DNA from 4 places in the Oceanobacillus sp. FSL K6-0118 genome. Region 4 is predicted to be linked to each of the others. Evidence: riboswitches for the same ligand, from Rfam matches in the RefSeq annotation. Region 4 holds a riboswitch; each other region holds the start of a gene.

Region 1 (5,155 bases), 440 kb from region 4:
ATCTTAGTGAGGACTGTAGAGAAAAAGGGATACCTATTATCTATACGCGACATATTAATCGTGCGGATGCAGTTGGACTCGCGGCTGGTGAACCGTTAAACGAAAATGGTGAACCAATTTATTACCATTCTAAGTCTAGTTCAATTGAAATTGTCGACGAAATTAAACCGGAACAAGGGGATATCATTATTGATAAACATAGGTACAGTGGGTTTTATGAATCTAATTTAGAACTGGTGCTTAAAAACCTTCATATTAAACATCTAGTCGTTGGTGGTGTTCTAACCGACTGCAGTGTGCTATCAACGGTAATGGATGCGTATTATCGTGATTATCAGGTAAATTTAGTGAAGGATATTTGTGGATCAACATCAGAAGGAGCTCACATGGCTTCCATTTTAATGATGGCCAATAGGGTATACAACCTACAAATCTATGATACAGACCAAATTAGGAAAATGCTGAATGATGAGGATTATGAAGTTTGGGAAACGGATGAACCAGATGAATTAAAATTCAATCCAGAAAATTTAAGAAAGACATTTTCAAAGCTGTAAAATAACAAGGGAAAGCAGTATGTAACAGGTTCAGTTATTATTAAAGTGATCTAAAGGAAGATGTTCAATGTTTTCGGTTATGATAATATGTTGATAGTATAAGCTGAAATGAAGGATTTAATGGTCATTCCGAATGAAAAAGAGAAATATTCATATGCCGATTATCTAACATAGGATGAAGGTAAAAGGTTTGGGTTAATTGATGGGGAACTTTTTATATGTTCCTGTCCCTTCACGTAGGCATCAACAAGTTCTCAGGGAATTATCTACGGCTTTTTCAGTCTTTCTCCAAGAAAAGGAATGCGAAGTATTTTTTGCGCCTTTCGATGTACGATTATTAGTGGATAACAAAGAGGACGATGATATAAATAATGTAGTCAACCCGATTTATATGTTGTAAGTGATCAAGAAAAGCTTGACGACAGGGGTTGTAATGGAGCCTCAGATATGATCATCGAAATACTTTTACCTTCATCTGTTAAGTTAGACCGTTGGAAGAAATATCAGCTTTACGAAAAAGCAGGAGTAAAAGAGTGTTGGATTGTTGATCCGGTTAACAAATCTGTAGAAATACATCTTTTAATTGGTAAACAATACAAATTTCAAGGAGTCTTAACAAAAGGTGATAATATTTCCGTTAATGTTTTAACAGGTTTGAAATTAGACCTAAATCAAATATTTGTATAGTCCTTGGACCGTTTCATAATTTCTGTCACGCGTACAAAGGTGGCAATAAGAGGAGATGCCCCCTGCATAGATGAATGGGATTAATGAGGAGGACAGATGATGGATAACCAATATTTTGTAGGATGGGGTACACTTGCTTTGATAAACGCTGCACTTGCACAAGGGAAGAATAGAACGGGATTAAACTGGTTTTTGCTCTCTCTTGTATTAGGTCCATTGGCAACACTAATTTTGTTATTTGTTGAAAAGAGAGAACAGTAGTACTAAAATGATAATCTCCAATACCTGTAAGAACAGATGAATATTCAAACCTTTTACAGGTTAAAGAATGTTTCAAATAAGAGTCAACAGTATAACAAAAAGGAAAAGGACCATCTAATAGTCAAAACACTGATTAATTAGATGTCCTATATTATCTAACACATATGATCAAACCGAAACACCAGCAAAAAATTCACGATGAAGAGCCGCAACAGCTTTTGGTTCATCATGAGCCTTTACACCTAATACTAAACTTATCTTGGATGAGCCATGACTCATATGTATCATTTCAATATTAATTTCTTTTTTTGCAAGAACATTCGCTGCTCTGGTAATATTGTCTACATTATGATTCATCTCTCCTCCAATTAGCATAATTAGCGCAAGATTACGTTGAATAGTCACTTTATCTGCTGAAAGCTCCGAACTAATCCTCTGAATCAGTTCACATTCTATCTCCTGATGTAATTGATTTTCATGTAAAATAAGGTTAATAGTATCGACACTAGACGGTATATTTCTGTAATAAAGTTGAAAATCCTCAAGCATCTGAAACAACTTTCTTTCAAACCCAACTTCTTTATTCATTCTATACTTGCTGACATAAATACTGCAAAAATTATTGTCACTAGAAATTTCAGCTATGGATGCGTTTTTATTTCCATCTACTAACGCTTTTGCAACTAATGAACTTTCACTATGTTTTTCATTCGCCATCGTATCAGCCCCTTATAGTCATTCACTTTTATACCAAAACACAAAAAGACCTCTTCTACATAAATAAGAAGAGGTCTTAAATCTTTCTGTCCTCCTCTTATCTTCCAGAAATTAATCTGCAGAAATTAGCACCTTTTCAAGAAAAAACTTGAAGGTTGCCGGGCTTCACAGGGTCTGTCCCTCCGCCACTCTTGATAAGAGTTATTAAATATTGGTTATTTAGCTATTTTGGAAAATATATCATAAATGTATTCCCCTGTCAATCCTAATTATCTTTAAGTTTACCTTTTTTTCCCCTATAAGAACATGTTTTCGTCATATTGAGATTCTTTAGGGAAAACTTTTTGCAGTTTCAATGAAGAAGCAAGTTTTTTCCAATACAAATAAACATACTACGCAGTATGTCTATTCTGACTATTCAATTAATTGGTCTAAAGTTGAAATGTTAGTTGTCGTGAATCTTTTGGCTTTTCTATGTATTTAAAATGTCGAATCCCATAAGCATCTTTTTTCAGTATGGCTTCCATTCCCGCCGAAAAACGATATAGAAACATCTTAATTTGATCCTTTGCCTTTATGCCCTTTGCCCGTTCAATCACACTATGAAAAAATCCATTTTGCTTTTCTATTTTCAGTGTCATAAACGTAACCATGATGGACAAGAGTAAAAACATTCTCTTCAGTCTGGGCAAGGTACGAACTCGAATATTCTCTAATTCAAATTCTTGCTTTTGCACGCGAAACATTTCTTCGATACGCCATCTAGTAATATAGGCTTTTAAAACAGAAATTACCTCTGCTTTTTTCTGGATTCGCTTATTTGTAAGCAGCACCATCGGCTCTTTGCCATATCCATACACAACAATCATCGTGAACTTTTTTCCCTTAAGCGAGGGGATTTCTACAGTAAGATGAGAGACTTTCAAATCATAGACGGTTCCCTTTATTTCAGAACGAAAATTGATTTTCCCTTTTCTTCTGATTGCCAAATCATGTACGGAGAACTTTTTATTCTGATACAATAAATTTCGATTTTTCTTCAACCGAATGATAAAGTTATTCTCCTGCTTGAGGATTTTTTTCATGACTTCTATATTGTCATACCCACGGTCCATGACGAAGGTTGCTTTCTTCTCGCCTAAAAGCTGATCTACGTAATCCAAGCCCTTGTATGTTTCATCATTCTCGCTGATAAATCCCTTTTCAGCAGATGAGTATAAATGAGAATAAACTGAAATCGGATGCTTTGTCCTCGGAGCCACGGCAATCATATTGGTTGTCCAGTATCCATTGCCAATTTTCCCTGTCGAACCATCTCTCACTTGCCCAAGAGCTTCCATTTTACAGGCGGTGGGTTTCACAATCTCAGAGTTATCTACCAGAATCAGATTATCTTCTTCTTGCAGGAAAGGTTTTATTAGTTCTTCATAGTTCTCCAACAGCTCGGTTGTTTCATGAAACTCATCCATACGATTGGAAAGTCGCTTGACGGTTTGTATCGTATCGATGGGCTCTTCTAGAGTGCGTGCAATGTTGGAAAGCAAAACAGATTTGCTTTTTGCCATGCCAAATAAAATATCTAGGATAAAGTTTTTATTGGGTTTTTGCATTCCTTCTGTCAATTTTGAAGAAAAATCATAAATGGAACGTTTAGTAGTGTAAATTGCCTGGCTAAATGTGTTATAATTGGTCATAGAAAAAGACTCCTTTTTATGCTGTATATTTTGTTTTGTCCAAATAAAATTTTAGCATATTTAGGTAGGCTTTTTCTTTTTAATTTCCAATAAATTACGTACATTTTGATTAAAAAAGACTAAAATAGGCATCGAAAAGTCCATTTATTAGGTTGAACTTTTCAATGCCTGTTTTTTGTTGGAAGTCAATCTTTATTTTTAGGTAAACTTAAATAATTATCTGATATGAATAAAGCAACTACAATAGGTGAGGTAAGTTAACTTTTTGAATAATTTAGGAAGTTCTATGTAATGATGGCAATTTTTATGTAAAATAAAAATATGTTATTAAGCAAACGTATGGGAGGATGGATGAATTTATGTATGGTGAAGAGCCTAACTTTTTGTTGAGATTTATATTGTTGTTAGCCATTGTAGGGTTTATATTGTTTTTGTTTCATACCATAATGAGAAATTGGCTAAAAGTTGAGAAAAGGAGAGGGAATTTATTTTCAAATAACTATTTCAATGAGAAGCATAAAAAAATAGATTGGACAATTAGAATTATTACAATAGTAATTATCTTATTTACCTATGTGATAACCATCATGAGAGAACCTATGGATAGAACTTATCCGTGGTTTATTATATTTATTCTGATTGGTATTTCAGAAATCGTTAGAGCAATTATGGAGCGAAAGTATGCGGAAAATCCGAATGAATATAAATTAACAATTAGTCAAGTAATATTTACTCTTATATTATTTTTAATTTTGTTCAAGACTGATTTTTTTGGGTTAATATAATACAGTTGGATAATCAAAAAAATTATATTAATTTAGTGAAGAGCCTTGTAGGGTTCTTTTTTCTTCAATTGACTCCATGAAAAAGTTGGCAGTTCCGTTTGTTTTAATAACAGCATTCGCATGGGTTGGGGCTATAATAAGTTCCGGCATCTTAGAATCATTACTTATTATAGTTGCCATTATTCTCAGTATATTTGCTCTCCCAACAGCTTGGACTATAATCACAATTTACAGGAACAAATGGAAGGTAGAAGGAAGAAAAGGATTAGTCCATTTAGTAAAAGCCATACCATCCCTTGTCCTATTACTATTGGCTATTCTTTTGTTATTTGTCGGTGATAGAGATCCAGATTCTGCAATTAACTCTTATCATATATAACAGCTGGAGTGATCGTACTTCCAATCCCTATTTGGATCATTATGTCCCTTTATCATAAGGTCCGAGGTAAGCAGG
Region 2 (5,155 bases), 2.7 Mb from region 4:
CGAACAAGTTCTTCAGATGTACCGCTCTTCTTCAAGTCTTCAGCACTTAATTGTTGGTGAGTAGTAGAAGCTGGATGGATAATTAGTGATTTCGCATCCCCAACGTTTGCAACGTGAGATAATAATTTAATATTGTCAATAAGCTTTCTTCCTACCTCACGTCCACCTTTAATACCGAACGTAATGATTGAACCGAAACTATCCTTCAGGTATTTTTTCGCCTTTTCGTGGGATGGGTGATTTTCTAATCCAGGATAGTTAACCCACTCGACTGCTGGGTGATTGTTTAGGTATTCGGCAACTACTTGTGCATTTTTCGTATGTTGCTTAATGCGTAAATGTAAGGTCTCCAATCCTTGTAAAAATAGGAAAGCATTTTGTGGACTTAAACACGCGCCTATGTCACGTAATAATTGGACACGTAATTTTGTAATAAATGCTGCTGGGCCAAGGTCTGCATATTTTAACCCATTATAGCTTTCATCAGGTTCTGTAAACCCTGGGAATTTCCCATTCCCCCAATCAAAACGTCCACCATCTACAACGACACCGCCAATGGTAGTACCATGACCACCAATCCATTTTGTGGCGGAATGTACAACGATATCTGCCCCCCATGAGATTGGTTTTGTAACGTATGGAGTTGCAAATGTGTTATCAATGATTAACGGAATTCCATTCTCATGAGCAATGTCCGCAATGGTTTCTACATCGAATACTTGTAAACTTGGATTTGTAATAATTTCACCAAAAACGGCCTTTGTTTTTTCGTTGATAGCAGCTCTTACTGCTTCAGGGTTTGTTCCATCTACAAATTTAACGTTGATGCCATACTTTGGAAGAGTATTAGCAAAAAGATTGTATGTACCACCATATAGGTTGCTGTCGGCCACAATCTCATCTCCGGCTTCTGCAATATTCAAAATAGCAAATGTTATGGCCGCCATTCCTGATGATAGCGACAGGGCACCAACACCATCTTCTAAAGCTGCTATTCGTTGTTCAAACGCATCCAATGTAGGATTCATGATTCGAGAGTAAATATTACCAGGTTCTGCTAAACCAAATAAATTTTGCGCATGCTCGGTATCACGGAAAACATAAGAAGTTGTTTGATAAATTGGAACCGCACGTGAGCCGGTTGTTGGATCAACCTCTTGACCTGCATGAAGTAATAATGTTTCAGGGTTTTGTAAATCGAATTTAGACATAGATAATTCCTCCTTGAGTGTTTGATTGGTATGTTACTATTCCAAATCTGGAGGCAGAGGGGATGAAAAAAAGCCCTCTTCCTAAGAAGAGGGCTTCTATTTATACAAATAGCCGATCCTCCTCTTATCTTCCAGTTCATGTGACCTGTAGGATTTAGCACCGTAGAAAAGTAAGAGTTACTAACTTTCAGGTTGCCGGGCTTCAAAGGGCCTATTCCCTCCACCGCTCTTGATAAGAGATTTATTGATTAATGCTTAGTATAATGGTCGGGATTTTATTTGTCAATACATTTCAAAAAAATAAATAATTTTATCTTACCTCAAGCTTCTGGGGGAACAAAAAAGGTAGGTGGGAGATCAACTGTCCGTAAAAATCCGACTAAGGGGATGGAGGAAAACCTCCACAGATGGTTGTTCTTCTTTATACATTTAGTATTCTAACTATTGTATTTCCAGGGGCTTAAGTTTTTTTAAACCTATTCAATGAAACTTAACTAAATGCATATATATAAGTATGGAAATGGAAGGGGGATAAGGACGGATGGGAAAGAAATATAAACATATAGAAACAGCAATTATTCACGATGGTTATGAGGATAAAGAAATGTTAGGAAGTTTGGCACCACCCATTTTTCAGACGTCAACTTTTACATTTGATTCAGCAGAACAAGGGGAGTTGCGTTTTTCGGGGAAAGAAGATGGGTATATATATTCGAGACTTGGAAATCCTACTGTAACTATTTTGGAAAAAAAGATAGCTACGTTAGAAAATGGGGAGCGGGGACTAGCTTTTAGTTCAGGGATGGCAGCAGTCTCGGCTGTACTAATCTCCTTATCAAAAGCAAACGATCATATCTTATGCTCTTCAGGTTTATATGGGTGTACGTTTGGTCTTTTAACCATGATGAAGGATAAGTATAACATGAAAGTTGATTTTTCAAATATGGACACCGAAGAAGAAATCCGCTCCAAAGTAAAACCTGAAACAGCGGTCATTTATATTGAAACTCCGATTAACCCGACGATGCGTTTAGTAGATTTAGAAATGGTTTCCAAGGTTGCCAAGGAATTTGATATTCCAGTTGTTGTGGATAATACCTTTTCCACTCCTTATTTACAGAAACCACTTGATTTAGGCTGTGATGTTGTCATTCATAGTGCAACGAAATATATTGGCGGGCATGGAGATGTGATAGCAGGACTCGTGGTTGGGAAGAAGGAATTTGTGGATAAGGTTGCATTAACTACTTTAAAAGACATTGGTGGGGTTATGTCCCCGTTTGATGCTTGGCTTTTAATTCGTGGATTAAAGACATTACCTTTACGTATGGACCGCCATTGCGAAAATGCGAAGAAGATCATGGAACATCTCAAAAGTCACCCGAAAGTGGATAACGTATTCTATCCACATGAGTCAACAAATCCTGACTTTAGTATAGGGAAGAAACAAATGAGAAAAGGTGGGGGAATGGTATCTTTTGAGATTAAGGGAAACAAAAAAGATGCACAACAATTTCTTAATGCTTTATCGATGATAAAAATTGCGGTTAGTCTAGGTGACGCAGAATCACTCATTCAACATCCAGCAACGATGACTCATGCTGTAGTACCTGAAGAATCTCGTAAAAAGATGGGGATTACAGATCAACTAATTCGATTATCGGTTGGTTTGGAAGCATGGCCAGACATTTGGGACGATTTAAAACAAGCATTAGATCAGTTGAAATAAGGAATTGAATATCCACATGCCGAATCAAAGAAAGCGGGGATTGGGCGTGGTAGAATGGAATATGAAACAATATGGATGGAATACTAAACTTCAATGCATCGTTCTTATAATTAGTTAAATGAAGGAAAAGTAAGTATAATATGGATATATTATTCCTATAGGAAGAGGTGAAACAATGGGAATACTAACTTTTTTATTCGCTTTTATCATCGTAATGAACATTTTATTAGGTATTTCTATTGTTTTTCTTGAAAGGAAAAACCCACCATCGACTTGGGCTTGGTTAATGGTACTTTTATTTATTCCGATTTTAGGCTTTATCCTCTATTTAATTTTTGGCCGCTCCCTATATAGAAAACGTATTTTTACCTGGGATCGAAAAACATGGATAGCGTTCAGGAAGTCAGTAAAGGATCAGATGGGTGTTTTCCATAACCATCAGTTTCGGTTTAATAATCCGAATATGCAGGAGTATTCGGATATTGCCTACTTGCATCTACGAAATGATGATGCCGTTCTTACCCAGGATAATGATGTTCAAATTTTTACGGATGGAAAAAAAAAGTTTGATTCATTAATAGAGGACTTAGAAAAGGCGGAAGATCATATCCATCTTCAATATTATATAATACGAAATGATGAGCTCGGACAAAGAATTGCAAGAACATTAATAAGGAAAGCGAAGCAAGGAGTAGAAGTACGTGTACTATACGATGATTTGGGGTCTCGTTCGTTAAGTAAAAAATTCCTCCATAAACTTCGAAAGGAAGGGGTTCAGATTGAGGCATTTTTCCCTTCTACATTCTTAAAAATTAACTTTGAAATTAATTATCGGAATCACCGAAAAGCAGCCATCATTGATGGGAGGATTGCTTATATAGGTGGTTTTAATATTGGTGATGAATACCTTGGGAAAAAGAAAAAATTCGGTTACTGGCGTGATACCCATTTACGAATAGAGGGACATGCAGTAAATAGCATACAGACAAGGTTTGTTTTAGATTGGAACCATGCGTCAAGACGGGATATTTTATATAATAAACGTTATTATAATGCTAAACCTAGTGGTAATGTAGGAATGCAAATTGTTTCGAGTGGTCCGGATTCAGAGTTGGAACAAATAAAGTATGGTTACATTAAAATGATTTTATCAGCTAAGGAATATATTTACATTCAAACACCGTACTTTATTCCTGATAATAGTCTTTTTGACGCATTAAGAATTGCGGCATTTTCCGGTGTGAAGGTTAGGTTAATGATTCCGAATAAACCAGATCATCCATTTGTTTATTGGGCAACACTTTCTTATTCTGGAGAATTACTAGCTGCGGGTGCGGAAGTGTATATTTACCAAAATGGCTTTCTCCATGCCAAGACAATTGTAGTTGATGGAAAGATAGCCTCGGTGGGTACAGCAAATATTGATGTACGAAGTTTCCAACTTAATTTTGAAGTGAATGCATTTATTTATGACCAAGAAATCTCCAAACAATTAGTGGATGCCTTTAATCAAGATATAAAATTATCTACGCAGATGACGGAAAAACTATATAATAAACGTACGATCGGGATTCGATTTAAGGAGTCGATTTCTCGTTTAATTTCACCGGTACTATAATGGGAGGATATACACAGAAATGGAATTAGAAGCAAAGGCTTGTTCAGAATCAAGAGCAATAAAAACAACACTTGTACTTCCGCCAGATACGAATAATCATGGAACTCTTTTTGGTGGAAAGTTATTAGCACATATTGATGAGGTCTCGTCCATCGCTGCATTAAAGCATGCAAGAAAAAATGTTGTAACAGCATCCATGGACTCTGTTGACTTCTTATCCCCAGTAACATTAGGGCAAACAATCACAATAGAAGCATTTGTTACATATGCACACCGGACGTCTATGGAGATTTTCGTTAAGGTAGTAACAGAAAATGTAATAACGAGTGAAGAAAGAGTGTGTAATACCGCATTTTTAACGTTTGTGGCATTAGATGAAAATGGAAAACCAGATGTAGTTCCTGCCGTTTATCCAGAAACAGAACAGGAAAGGGCACTTCATGAAGCGGCTATCGAACGTGCAGAACAACGTAAAGCAAGAAGAAAACGTTCGAAAGAGTTTGCGGAGAAATTTGGATTTTAAAAATGAATGGGTGAGTGACCATACAGCTAAAAATGGTCACTCATGTTAAATAAATGATGATAACGTCTAATAGT
Region 3 (5,155 bases), 2.0 Mb from region 4:
ACGGCTACCGTGTCACCAAACCGCATGTCTCCTTCTTTAATCGCTTGCACTGCAACAGCTGTCGGTTCAACAAGTGCTCCATCTTGCAATGTTAGGGTTTTAGGTAGGGTATAGACAGCACTTTCTGGAACATTTACATAGGAAGCAAATCCCCCATCACCATGCAATCCAATAAAGCTAAATCCATCATACGGGTCTAAATCTTCCGGTTTGTTGCCAAAGGTTAAGGTAGGATTGATCACTACACGGTCCCCTTTTTTATAATTGGTAACATCTGATCCTACAGCTTCCACAACACCAGCAAATTCATGTCCCATTGTTAATGGCGCTTTTTCACCAGTCAAAGGATCATTTTCTTCAGTTGGGATGAATACAGGTCCTTCTTCATATTCATGTAAATCGCTACCGCAAATACCTGCCCATGCAACTCTAACCTGAATTTCATCTGATTGGAGTGCTTTCGGTTCCACATTTTCTACACGAATATCTTTTTTTCCATACCAAACTGCTGCTTTCATTTTAAAACCCCCTAAATAATCTAAGTGCATGTTAAAAAGGATTACTATCTTTCTACAACTCTATTATACCAATTTACTCACTATTTCACAAGTGAAAAACCATTTTTTGGAAAGTGTGAGAATAAAATATTCCCAATTATGGGGATCTGGTTAATCGCACGCTGTAAAGATTTGTATAAGTGCCACTAACCATCGACTTCTATAAACGGGGACTTTCCTCAGCCCCGGAACTATTTTTTGATTCGTAAAGTAATGGAACCGGAATGACTAATAAAAAAGCGGTCCGTGTCATGAAAAAAATTTCAAAATGGATGAATGAAAAAAATTACAGCAAGGATGATTATCAAGATTATTTTGAAGAAGTAATAGATTTATCAAAAGTTGGAAAGCATGCTCAGCTAATCCATCAACAAATTTTTCAGATTTACAATACGAAGATATCATCAATAGTTCCTTTTTAGTAAATGAGATAGAGAGAGGGAAGTTATGGCTAGAAGATGATTTTGATGGTACTGAGGTGATAGGTCCAGTCCTAGTTACAAAGGGAATTTCTGATTTATGTCAGGAAGGTTGAAGAATAAATATGGAAATCGGTAAAACGTCTAAAGGCTGGTATATTTTAAGGTGTGGAAATGTGTATCGTTATTAAAAGGTGGTATAGCGTCATCCTAATACCACCTCATCAAAATTATATATATGTGGTAACTTTGTTCTTAAACAATTGAAAGTCCGTGATAGATTTCTTTGCAAGCTGCATCATGATCATATCATCCATCGGGGGATTATGTAGACCGGCTCGAACATCGCGATAATAACGTTGTAGAGGGCTTTTCTTAGATAAACCTCGTGCACCAACTACCCTCATGGCTAAATCAACTATTTTTATTGCCTTATCCACAACAGATACTTTGGCTGCGTTAATATCTATTGCCATCTTTTGGCGAACTGCTTGACCACTTTCGTCCCATTTTCTTGATATACTGTATAGAAAATTCTCTGCTTCTAACAGATAAAGCTCTATTTCGCCTAATTTTTGCTTCACGTTCGGTAATTCTGAAATAGTTCCTTTAATACTGTTCGGAGAGTAGGTAGTGGCGAATTTCACCGCTTCTTCCTGTGCTGCTTTAGCAATCCCCAAATAACATGCCGGTATATGTAATATCCACGATGCAGGTTGATTATTGGAGTCTTCACGGTATTCTACTAAGTCATCATCATTCACTTGAACATTTTCTAAAATAAGATCATGACTACCAGTTCCACGCATGGCGATGGAATCCCATGTTTCGTCGATGGTTACTCCTGTAATGTCACGTTTGATGAGAAAATGGCCAATTTTATCTGAACCTTCAATGGAAGCAGCAACTACAAAATAATGTAGTGCAGGTGCTAAGGTTGTAAATGTCTTTCTGCCATTAATCTTCCATCCAGAAGCATTTTTTACGGCAATTGTTTCTGGTTTGCCTCCACGTTGAGGACTTCCAGTTGCAGGTTCCGTAATCGCATGGTTAATTAGTGCGCCATTAGTAATAACATCCTCCGCAAAATCTGTATATTTTTCTTTCTCCCAGCTATTATTTTCCCCATTATGTTTCGTAAGTCCCATATGCCAGCCAATAGCCAGTGCTGTTGAACCATCAGCTTTAGCGATTGTTTCTTGGTATTTTAACATTTCCGTTAAAGTGATTCCGGGTCCCTCGTATTCTTTTGGAATCGTAAGTGTGTGATAAGCAATTTTCTTTAAATCCTCTATATTTTCGAATGGAAAACTTGCTTCATTGTCATGTTTGCTTGCACGTTCTTTAAAAGGCTCCACTGTTTGTTGCAGAAGATTCTTTCTCTTTTCAAATGAATAAAGTTCTGTAAGTTTCAATTATATTCCCTCCGATATATTGTATCCTGAAATCTTGCACGCGGGCGCTGATACTGCGTGAAGTATCCTGATATTTTGCTCACGAGTGCTGACATCTCCATGGTGTTTACTGATATCTTACACACGAGTACTGATATCTCCGTGGTGTTTACCGATATCCTAAACACGAGTACTGATATCCCGTGTTTAAGATTCATAATGAAATGGTTTACTGCTGAATAGGAAAAGCCCTCGTCTCAAGAAGATGAGAGGAGGGCAGAAATGGACATCATTCCGGGCGACCTATATTTACTCATCTCTAGAATACTAAGTATTCTTCTGAAATTAGCACCATACAAAAATTTGCTGGTTGCTGAGACTTCATAGGGTCAGTCCCTCCGCCTCTCTTGATAAGAATCCTGATATGTTTACTTGGTATAATTGTAAGTATATATAGTAGATAAGTCAATGTTTTTTTTAAAAGTGCACCTAATCCAATACTTATTTGTGGTTAGTTTGGGATATTTATAAGTTGCGACTAACTGTGGGGCCTGAAGGAAAACCCCACTGATGGAGGTCTTCTATATAGGTGTTATTGGTGCTTGTTTATTTGTTTCAATCGTTTCGATAAATGTTTTGATTGTTGAAGTTAAGAAGGTATCAGCCCTTCTTATAAAGACTGTTTTAATCTTACTATATTGATCTGGGAGGGTATGACATCGGATGAGCCCATTTTTTTCATAATGGGTGGTTGCTGACCTTGGAACAAATGTAACGCCAAGTCCTACGACAACGCTACGAAGGATGGTTTCTAATGTACCGAATTCCATTACCTTTTTTGGAGTAATGTTTTGGTCTCTATACCAGGCTTCTAAGCGTGCTCGGTATCCACAGCCTTCACTAAAGCATAAGAACGGTTCTGCTTTTAAATCTTCTAACGTAGATGTACGATTATCTGAAATTAAAACAAGCTCCTCTTGAAATACTTCATGTGATATAAGATCGGGGTGAAATTCGGATTCTGTCACGAAAGCTCCGTCCAATTTATGATTTAACACTTTTTCTTCTAATGTTTCTGTAACTCCGGTAACTACCGATAAATCAACATTTTTATATTTCTTTATATAGTTTGATAAAATTTGTGGTAAATGAATGACGGTTTCGACGGTACCGATTTCTAATTTTCCAGACGGCTCCTTTTTACTTTGAACGGCTTTCTTCATTTCATTCGTTAACAATAAAATTTGGTTACAATAATTCAATAACTTTTTTCCTTCTGGTGTTAGACTCATCCCACGCCGATGTCGGTTAAATAAAGGGGTATTCAATTCCGTTTCAAGTTTATGAATCCTCGACGTAATATTCGATTGCACATAGCTGAACTCTTTGGCTGCCGCTGTAATCGTTCCTTTTTCGGCTACTTTCTGAAAAATCTCTAAGTCCTTAAACTCCACTATTTTGCCCCTTTCCTATTTTCGTATTTTAATTGTATGATATCACGATTAATGATGGAAATCATTATTATTATTCATTTTACAAGATAACAAAAATCATAGAATATGAGAGTAGATCATTTAGTTGAAGGGAGCAAAGGGGAATTGAAAAATAGTGTGTTGTTAGGGGCTTTTTTGTGTTTTATTTCTGCAGTTTCATGGGGTGCAATGTTTCCTGTAGCACATGGAGCTTTCCAATATATGGATCCTTTCTATTTTACAATCATTCGTTATGTATCTGTTACGATTATTTTGGTACCAATACTATGGTGGAAAGAAGGAAAAAAGGCTTTTCGATTGGAAGGAAAAGGTCTTCCATTATGGTTTTTTGGCACAATGGCGTTTACGGTTTATAATCTTTTTATCTTTTGGGGGGAGGATTTATTAGGTGAATCAGGTATAATGGTAGCATCCATTATGGAATCATTGATGCCGATGATATCCATTGTGATTGTTTGGATGCTCTCTAGAAAGAGTCCCCATCGATTCACTTTATTATGTGTGCTACTGTCATTTATTGGTGCAGTATTAGTAATTACGAAAGGGGATATTCGATCCTTTCTTGGTGTAACAAGTGATTTTGTCCCATCCATAATTATTTTCATTGCAGTAATTGGTTGGGTCGTTTACACGATGGGTGGAAAGGAATTTAGCGGTTGGTCTGCTTTACGATACTCCACGTTAAGCTGTTTACTTGGAACGGTCACAGCGACTCTTATTGTCGTAATGGCGACGTTATCTGGGTATATATCCTTTCCATCGGGGGAAGCTGTGATATCAGCAAGCCCACATTTATTGTTTATGATTATATACCCTGGTGTCATTGCGCTAGTTGGCTGGAACATTGGTGTGAGTATACTATCACCATTAAATTCGTTGTTGTTCATTAACTTTGTTCCCGTTACAACACTCATCATTTCGGCATTTCAAGGTAATCAAATAACGATGTTCGATATTCTTGGTACGGTCTTTATCATCGTTTCCCTCGTGTCCAATAATATATTTATAAGGATGTTACAAAAGAAAAAATCAAATCGGCACGTTCAAACTAATTTGCGGGAAAGTTTATCTAACTAATGAACAAATTCCTTTTTCAAAAAAGCGTTTTGGAACAAAGTATGTACTTTGCTCTGAAGCGTTTTTTGTTATTTCCACCCCAAGTCTTCTGAGAAACACAGTTTTCTCATTTGAAACTTTTCTTCCAATCTCCCGTATAAATAGGTACTATTAAATCAGTGAAAGGTGGAAACAATCATGAGCATCTTAAAACGAATACGTACGATTTTAGCAAG
Region 4 (5,155 bases):
GCTTGAGGTGGGGGTCTTACTGCCCGTTTAAGCTTGTCTATCTTTTATCCATTTTATTAGTGATATAGTCTCCAATAAATTGGAAAATAAAAACGATAATTAAAATCAGAATCGTACATAGTAAAACAACATCAAATTGCCTTCTCTGGAATCCGTAAAAATATGCATAGTCCCCTAGTCCCCCGGCGCCGATAACACCTGCCATTGCGGTATACCCAATTAATGCTATGGCGGTTACGGTTAAACCAGAAACTAAAGCTGGTTTTGATTCAGGGATAAGCACTTTAAAAATAATCGTACTTGTTTTTGCCCCCATAGATTTTGCCGCTTCGATTACCCCTTTATCTACTTCACGAAAAGCAATTTCAGCTAATCTAGCATAAAAAGGTGCCGATCCGATGATCAGGGCCGGTAGAGCAGCTGTAGGTCCCCGAACCGTTCCTACAAGAAAATTCGTAAATGGGAAAAGTAATAGTATTAATATGATAAAAGGAATAGCTCTAAAGACATTGACAATACTCGCAACGATAACGTTAAAAGTTGTATTTTCCCAAATTGCATCTTTAGATGTTAAGTATAATAGTAAACCAAGGATAATACCTATAATAGCTGTACCAATAAGTGCGATAATAGTCATATAAAAGGTTTCATAAGTTGCAGTCCATATATCTTCCATCTTTATATTAGTCAGCATTACGTATAACCTCCACTTCTACTGAGGTTTCATGGTGAATGAATTCAATCGCATTACTAATATCTTTTTCATTACCTATAAATTGCGTAATTAATGTTCCAAATCCACCTGTTTGTGTCTGCGTAATTTTACCTTGCAAAATATTAATGTCAATTGGGAATTTCTTCGCTAATTGACTTATTAAAGTCTGATTTGTTGACTCTCCGATAAAACGCAAACGTAATAGAACACCGTCATGGTTTACATTATGTAACAGATTCTCAATATCTTCTGTTTCATCTTCAGAACCCGGCTCCATTAACTGAGCTACGAATTTTTTCGTCACAGGTTGTTTGGGATGAGAGAAAACATCAAGGACATCACCTTGCTCCACGATTTTCCCTTTTTCCATTACGGCAACCCTATTACAAATTTTACGAATCACATTCATTTCATGAGTAATCAAAATGACTGTGAGACCAAGCTTCTGGTTAATGTCGACTAATAAATCTAAAATAGCATTGGTTGTTTCTGGATCTAGTGCCGAAGTTGCCTCATCACAAAGCAATACTTTCGGATTGTTTGCTAATGCACGTGCTATCCCAACACGTTGCTTTTGACCTCCACTTAATTGAGAAGGGTATGCTTTTTCTCTACCAGATAACCCTACTAAGTCAATTAATTCTTGGACTATTTTTACTCTTTTTTCTTTGGAAACCCCTGCAATTTCAAGTGGAAAAGAGATATTATCTTCAACCGTACGGGACCATAACAAATTGAAGTGTTGGAAAATCATCCCAATTTCCTTTCGTGCGGAGCGCAACTCATTCTTTGTTAATGAGGTGATTTCTTGTTTATCAATAATAACATTTCCTTCAGTTGGTTCCTCCAGGCGGTTTAGTAGTCGTACGAATGTACTTTTTCCAGCACCACTGTAGCCTATGACACCAAAAATCTCACCATTCTCTATATCAAGGGTTAAATCATCTACCGCTGTTAATTTCTTATTGTCTGATGTATAAACCTTACGTAACCCTTTAATTGAAATCAAAACGAATCCTCCTTCATTCAGCTAGAATCTCTTTTAGTATACAACATCTAGCATTGGAAATACTTGCAATAATCGTGTGATACAAATGTATACTAAAATAAAAAACGCCTTTCTGAACATGAGAACAGAAAGACGCTTACTATGTCATTCCATTCTCTCATCTTTCAAAGCAATATGCTTTGCAGGAATTAGCACCTTTTTCAAACAACATTGTTTGAAGGTTGCCGCGGTTTCTTCAGGCCTTGTCCCTCCACCGCTCTTGATAAGAGATTGATAGCTTACTAGTATAATATTAAAACCATGATAGCACTATGCCCTTAGGTTTGTCAAATAACGAAGCAAAGTTACATATCCCCTTAGGAAACTTGGCATGTCGTCAAGCTTTTTAAGAGAATGCCTTAGTTAACTCAGACAGATAGGAGAGTATTTTCTGTCCTACCGATCAAAAATAAACCTGCTTTTGTCGATTTCACTTCAGTTATTTCCAAATAACTCTGGCTTATACTGAATTAAATAACGATAAATATTTCCTATAGACCTAAAAGCATAGATTTTTTCTTTTATTTGATTTTCTTCTTTAATAAGTAAACATGGAACACTTTCAATCTTGTTGTCATACATAAATTCTGGAAAATACGATGCATTCATTTCATAAAAAATGGTTTCTTTATGAACAGATTCGATTTTTTCTAACATCGTTCTTGCCACACTACATGTTCCGCAAAAAGGGGTGTAAATATATAATAGATATCTTTCTTCATTTAATGCTTGTTCTGTTATTTCTTGCAATGAAACCACCCTATACCGATTAAATTGAACGAATAATCATTTAAAATTCTTTTATTAAGAATAAAGGGTTAACTGAGAAATGTTTACCAACTAGTGTAGTTGCAAGGATATGTTCGGGTGTTGTTGCAACCTCCCTATATTCACTACTTACATAAATATGATCAGCATGTGGTAATTCACGCGCAAGCTGCTTTCTGAGTTTTATTCCTGAACGATCTTCGTCCACTAAAATAAAAACATCCCTATCATCTAATTGATACATTTCTAACATCTCGTCAAATCGCTCTACTCCTAGTGTACCGTTCGTACAGACAATCGTTACGTCGTCATTGATAACTTTTTCGATTTGACGTTTATCGGTCAACCCTTCTACAATGATTACTTTTTCCGAATCAGACGTTATCATCACACAGCACTCCCCATGTAAGCAAGTAAGATGCTCGTTATAAGTATCCTGTTTACATAAGTATATGATAAAATGGAGGATAACTATACGCTTTTTAGAATAAATGTACGTTAGCCATGTTTTTTTGTTTTAATTATCTATTAGTTCCTCGTACTCATTTGGCTTCAACATTGAATCTAATTCAGACTCACTTGATGGTTCTACTACAATCATCCATGCTTTTTCGAAAGGTGACTCATTCACAAATTCTGGATGATCTTCTAATTCATCATTTACTTCAACTACTTTTCCGGTTATTGGAGCGTATAGCTCAGACACCGTTTTAACTGATTCAACACTACCGAATGGTTCATTTAATTTAATCTCATCGCCCACTTCAGGCAGTTCCACGAATACAATATCTCCTAGTTCATCTTGTGCGAAGTCCGTAATCCCAATACGTACGTTATCCCCTTCTTTTTTTACCCATTCATGCTCTTTTGAATATAATAAATCTTTTGGTAAACTCATCATCTATCCCTCCAAATGTTCGTTTGTATAATCCTATTACTTATAGGAAAAACTTATGTTTATAATGCTGTTCAAAAAGGGCCAAGATCAGCTAAATTCGCAGTGTTTTTTTCACCAGACTTTTGAACAACCTCTATAACCAATTTTCTGTAAACATCTCTTCTTTAAATCCAACCGTTACTTTATTTCCATCTGTAACTATCGGACGTTTAATTAGCATCCCATCTGAAGATAAAATTTCTGCCATTTCCTCTGTGGATGCATCCTTAATCTTTTCTTTTATATTTAATTCTCTATATTTTTTCCCACTTGTGTTAAAGAATTTCTTTGCAGGTAATTCGCTCTTCTTTATGAGACTTAATAACTCTTCTTTTGTAGGTGTTTCTTCTACAATATGAATTGCATGATACTCTATTTGATTATCATCAAACCATTTTTTTGCTTTTTTACATGTTCCGCAGTTTGGATACCAGTAAAAAGTTAATGCCATTATGTACACTCCTTGCTCATGATCATTTCTTCTATCTTATCATGTTTTCCAGCTAAATACATTAGTTTGACTTATCACTGGCGATAGATAGACTTTACTAGAATCAAACATGAAACTATAGCATTCATACCAAGTTATCAGTATTCACTCGCTGAATATCAGTACAACTCAACCTGAAAAGCAAATAAAGATATGATTCCCATTATATTTCGGGAATCATATCTTTTTCTTTGTTTACCAGGGAATTATAAAATTCGCTGCATGTGGATAATTATTCAGAGAAGGCCACGTCCAGCTCCAGCGCCTTTGTTCTTTCAAAATCAAACTACATATTTTTCTTCTTCAATAATTTTAGCGGCAATTTCACGCTTTTTCTTCACAACGTTAAATGGGTTGTGACGTGTTAATTTACGTAAGGAAGATAACATCATACGTAAAGTATCTCCTTCGCTGGCAGCGATAATCGTTTCTTTCGCATCAGCTTCCACACGATTAAATGCTTCTTGTACGTACACTTGTGTATAAAGAAGTTTTTGGTTATTAGCTGCTTCTCCGGATTTTTTTATTGCCTTTTCTGTCCGTAGAATAGCCGCTTCCATATTATAAACCTCGGAAACCATATCTGCCAAGTTCACAAGGATTTCCTGCTCAAATTCAATCTTTTGCTGGTATTTTTGAACAGCTAACCCTGCAGCAAACAATACGATTTTCTTCGCATTTTTAAGTAAGTATTTCTCTTGTTCCAATGTACCAGTTCCAACCTGTTCAGGCATCTTCGTTACTAATTCTTCTTGAAGATCTTGAGCTTGTTGCATTAAAGGTAATTCACCTTTCATCGCCTTCTTCAATAAAGTTCCAGGTACAATCAATCGGTTAATTTCATTTGTTCCTTCAAAAATACGATTAATTCTTGAATCTCGGTACATTCTTTCAACTGCATATTCTTGAATAAATCCATTTCCACCATGTAGTTGAACTGCTTCATCTACTACATAATCCAATACTTCTGTAGCCGTAAATTTATTTAATGAACATTCTATTTGATATTCGGCTATAGCTGCAGCTACTTCCCTTCCATCATTTAATTGCTCATCTGTTAAAGCTCCCATTCTTTGTTCGAATAATCCAACTGTACGATATACAGAACTTTCGTTAGCATAGATACTTGCAGCCATCGTAGCAAGTTTTTCCTGTGTTAAAGAAAAACTAGAAATCTTCGTATTAAATTGCTTACGT

The links. A riboswitch is a leader RNA that binds a small molecule or an ion and turns the genes downstream of it on or off. The one in region 4 is predicted to bind S-adenosylmethionine.
Region 1: another riboswitch for S-adenosylmethionine. It lies ahead of MHI02_RS16175 (ACT domain-containing protein); the one in region 4 lies ahead of MHI02_RS14085 (methionine ABC transporter ATP-binding protein).
Region 2: another riboswitch for S-adenosylmethionine. It lies ahead of MHI02_RS00040 (PLP-dependent aspartate aminotransferase family protein); the one in region 4 lies ahead of MHI02_RS14085 (methionine ABC transporter ATP-binding protein).
Region 3: another riboswitch for S-adenosylmethionine. It lies ahead of MHI02_RS03915 (acyl-CoA dehydrogenase family protein); the one in region 4 lies ahead of MHI02_RS14085 (methionine ABC transporter ATP-binding protein).

What each region holds. Positions count from the first base shown of each region.
Region 1 covers NZ_JBBOVR010000001.1:3,191,194-3,196,348, reverse strand. Annotated here, with positions in the region: gene MHI02_RS16190 (cysteine hydrolase family protein) at 1-557, shown strand, start outside; partial or broken gene MHI02_RS16185 (Uma2 family endonuclease) at 948-1,244, shown strand; gene MHI02_RS16180 (hypothetical protein) at 1,344-1,505, shown strand; gene MHI02_RS16175 (ACT domain-containing protein) at 1,674-2,222, opposite strand; SAM riboswitch class I at 2,317-2,423, opposite strand; gene MHI02_RS16170 (transposase) at 2,654-3,916, opposite strand; gene MHI02_RS16165 (DUF4181 domain-containing protein) at 4,264-4,701, shown strand.
Region 2 covers NZ_JBBOVR010000001.1:7,159-12,313, reverse strand. Annotated here, with positions in the region: gene MHI02_RS00040 (PLP-dependent aspartate aminotransferase family protein) at 1-1,211, opposite strand, end outside; SAM riboswitch class I at 1,333-1,450, opposite strand; gene megL (methionine gamma-lyase) at 1,753-2,940, shown strand; gene cls (cardiolipin synthase) at 3,116-4,558, shown strand; gene MHI02_RS00025 (acyl-CoA thioesterase) at 4,578-5,081, shown strand.
Region 3 covers NZ_JBBOVR010000001.1:738,045-743,199, forward strand. Annotated here, with positions in the region: gene MHI02_RS03905 (2,3-butanediol dehydrogenase) at 1-518, opposite strand, end outside; gene MHI02_RS03910 (hypothetical protein) at 809-979, shown strand; gene MHI02_RS03915 (acyl-CoA dehydrogenase family protein) at 1,207-2,391, opposite strand; SAM riboswitch class I at 2,681-2,787, opposite strand; gene MHI02_RS03920 (LysR family transcriptional regulator) at 2,952-3,824, opposite strand; gene MHI02_RS03925 (DMT family transporter) at 3,969-4,940, shown strand; gene MHI02_RS03930 (PspA/IM30 family protein) at 5,118-5,155, shown strand, end outside.
Region 4 covers NZ_JBBOVR010000001.1:2,753,866-2,759,020, forward strand. Annotated here, with positions in the region: gene MHI02_RS14080 (methionine ABC transporter permease) at 38-694, opposite strand; gene MHI02_RS14085 (methionine ABC transporter ATP-binding protein) at 684-1,724, opposite strand; SAM riboswitch class I at 1,879-1,993, opposite strand; gene MHI02_RS14090 (thioredoxin family protein) at 2,199-2,522, opposite strand; gene MHI02_RS14095 (toprim domain-containing protein) at 2,554-2,919, opposite strand; gene gcvH (glycine cleavage system protein GcvH) at 3,049-3,429, opposite strand; gene MHI02_RS14105 (arsenate reductase family protein) at 3,563-3,919, opposite strand; gene MHI02_RS14110 (acyl-CoA dehydrogenase family protein) at 4,240-5,155, opposite strand, start outside.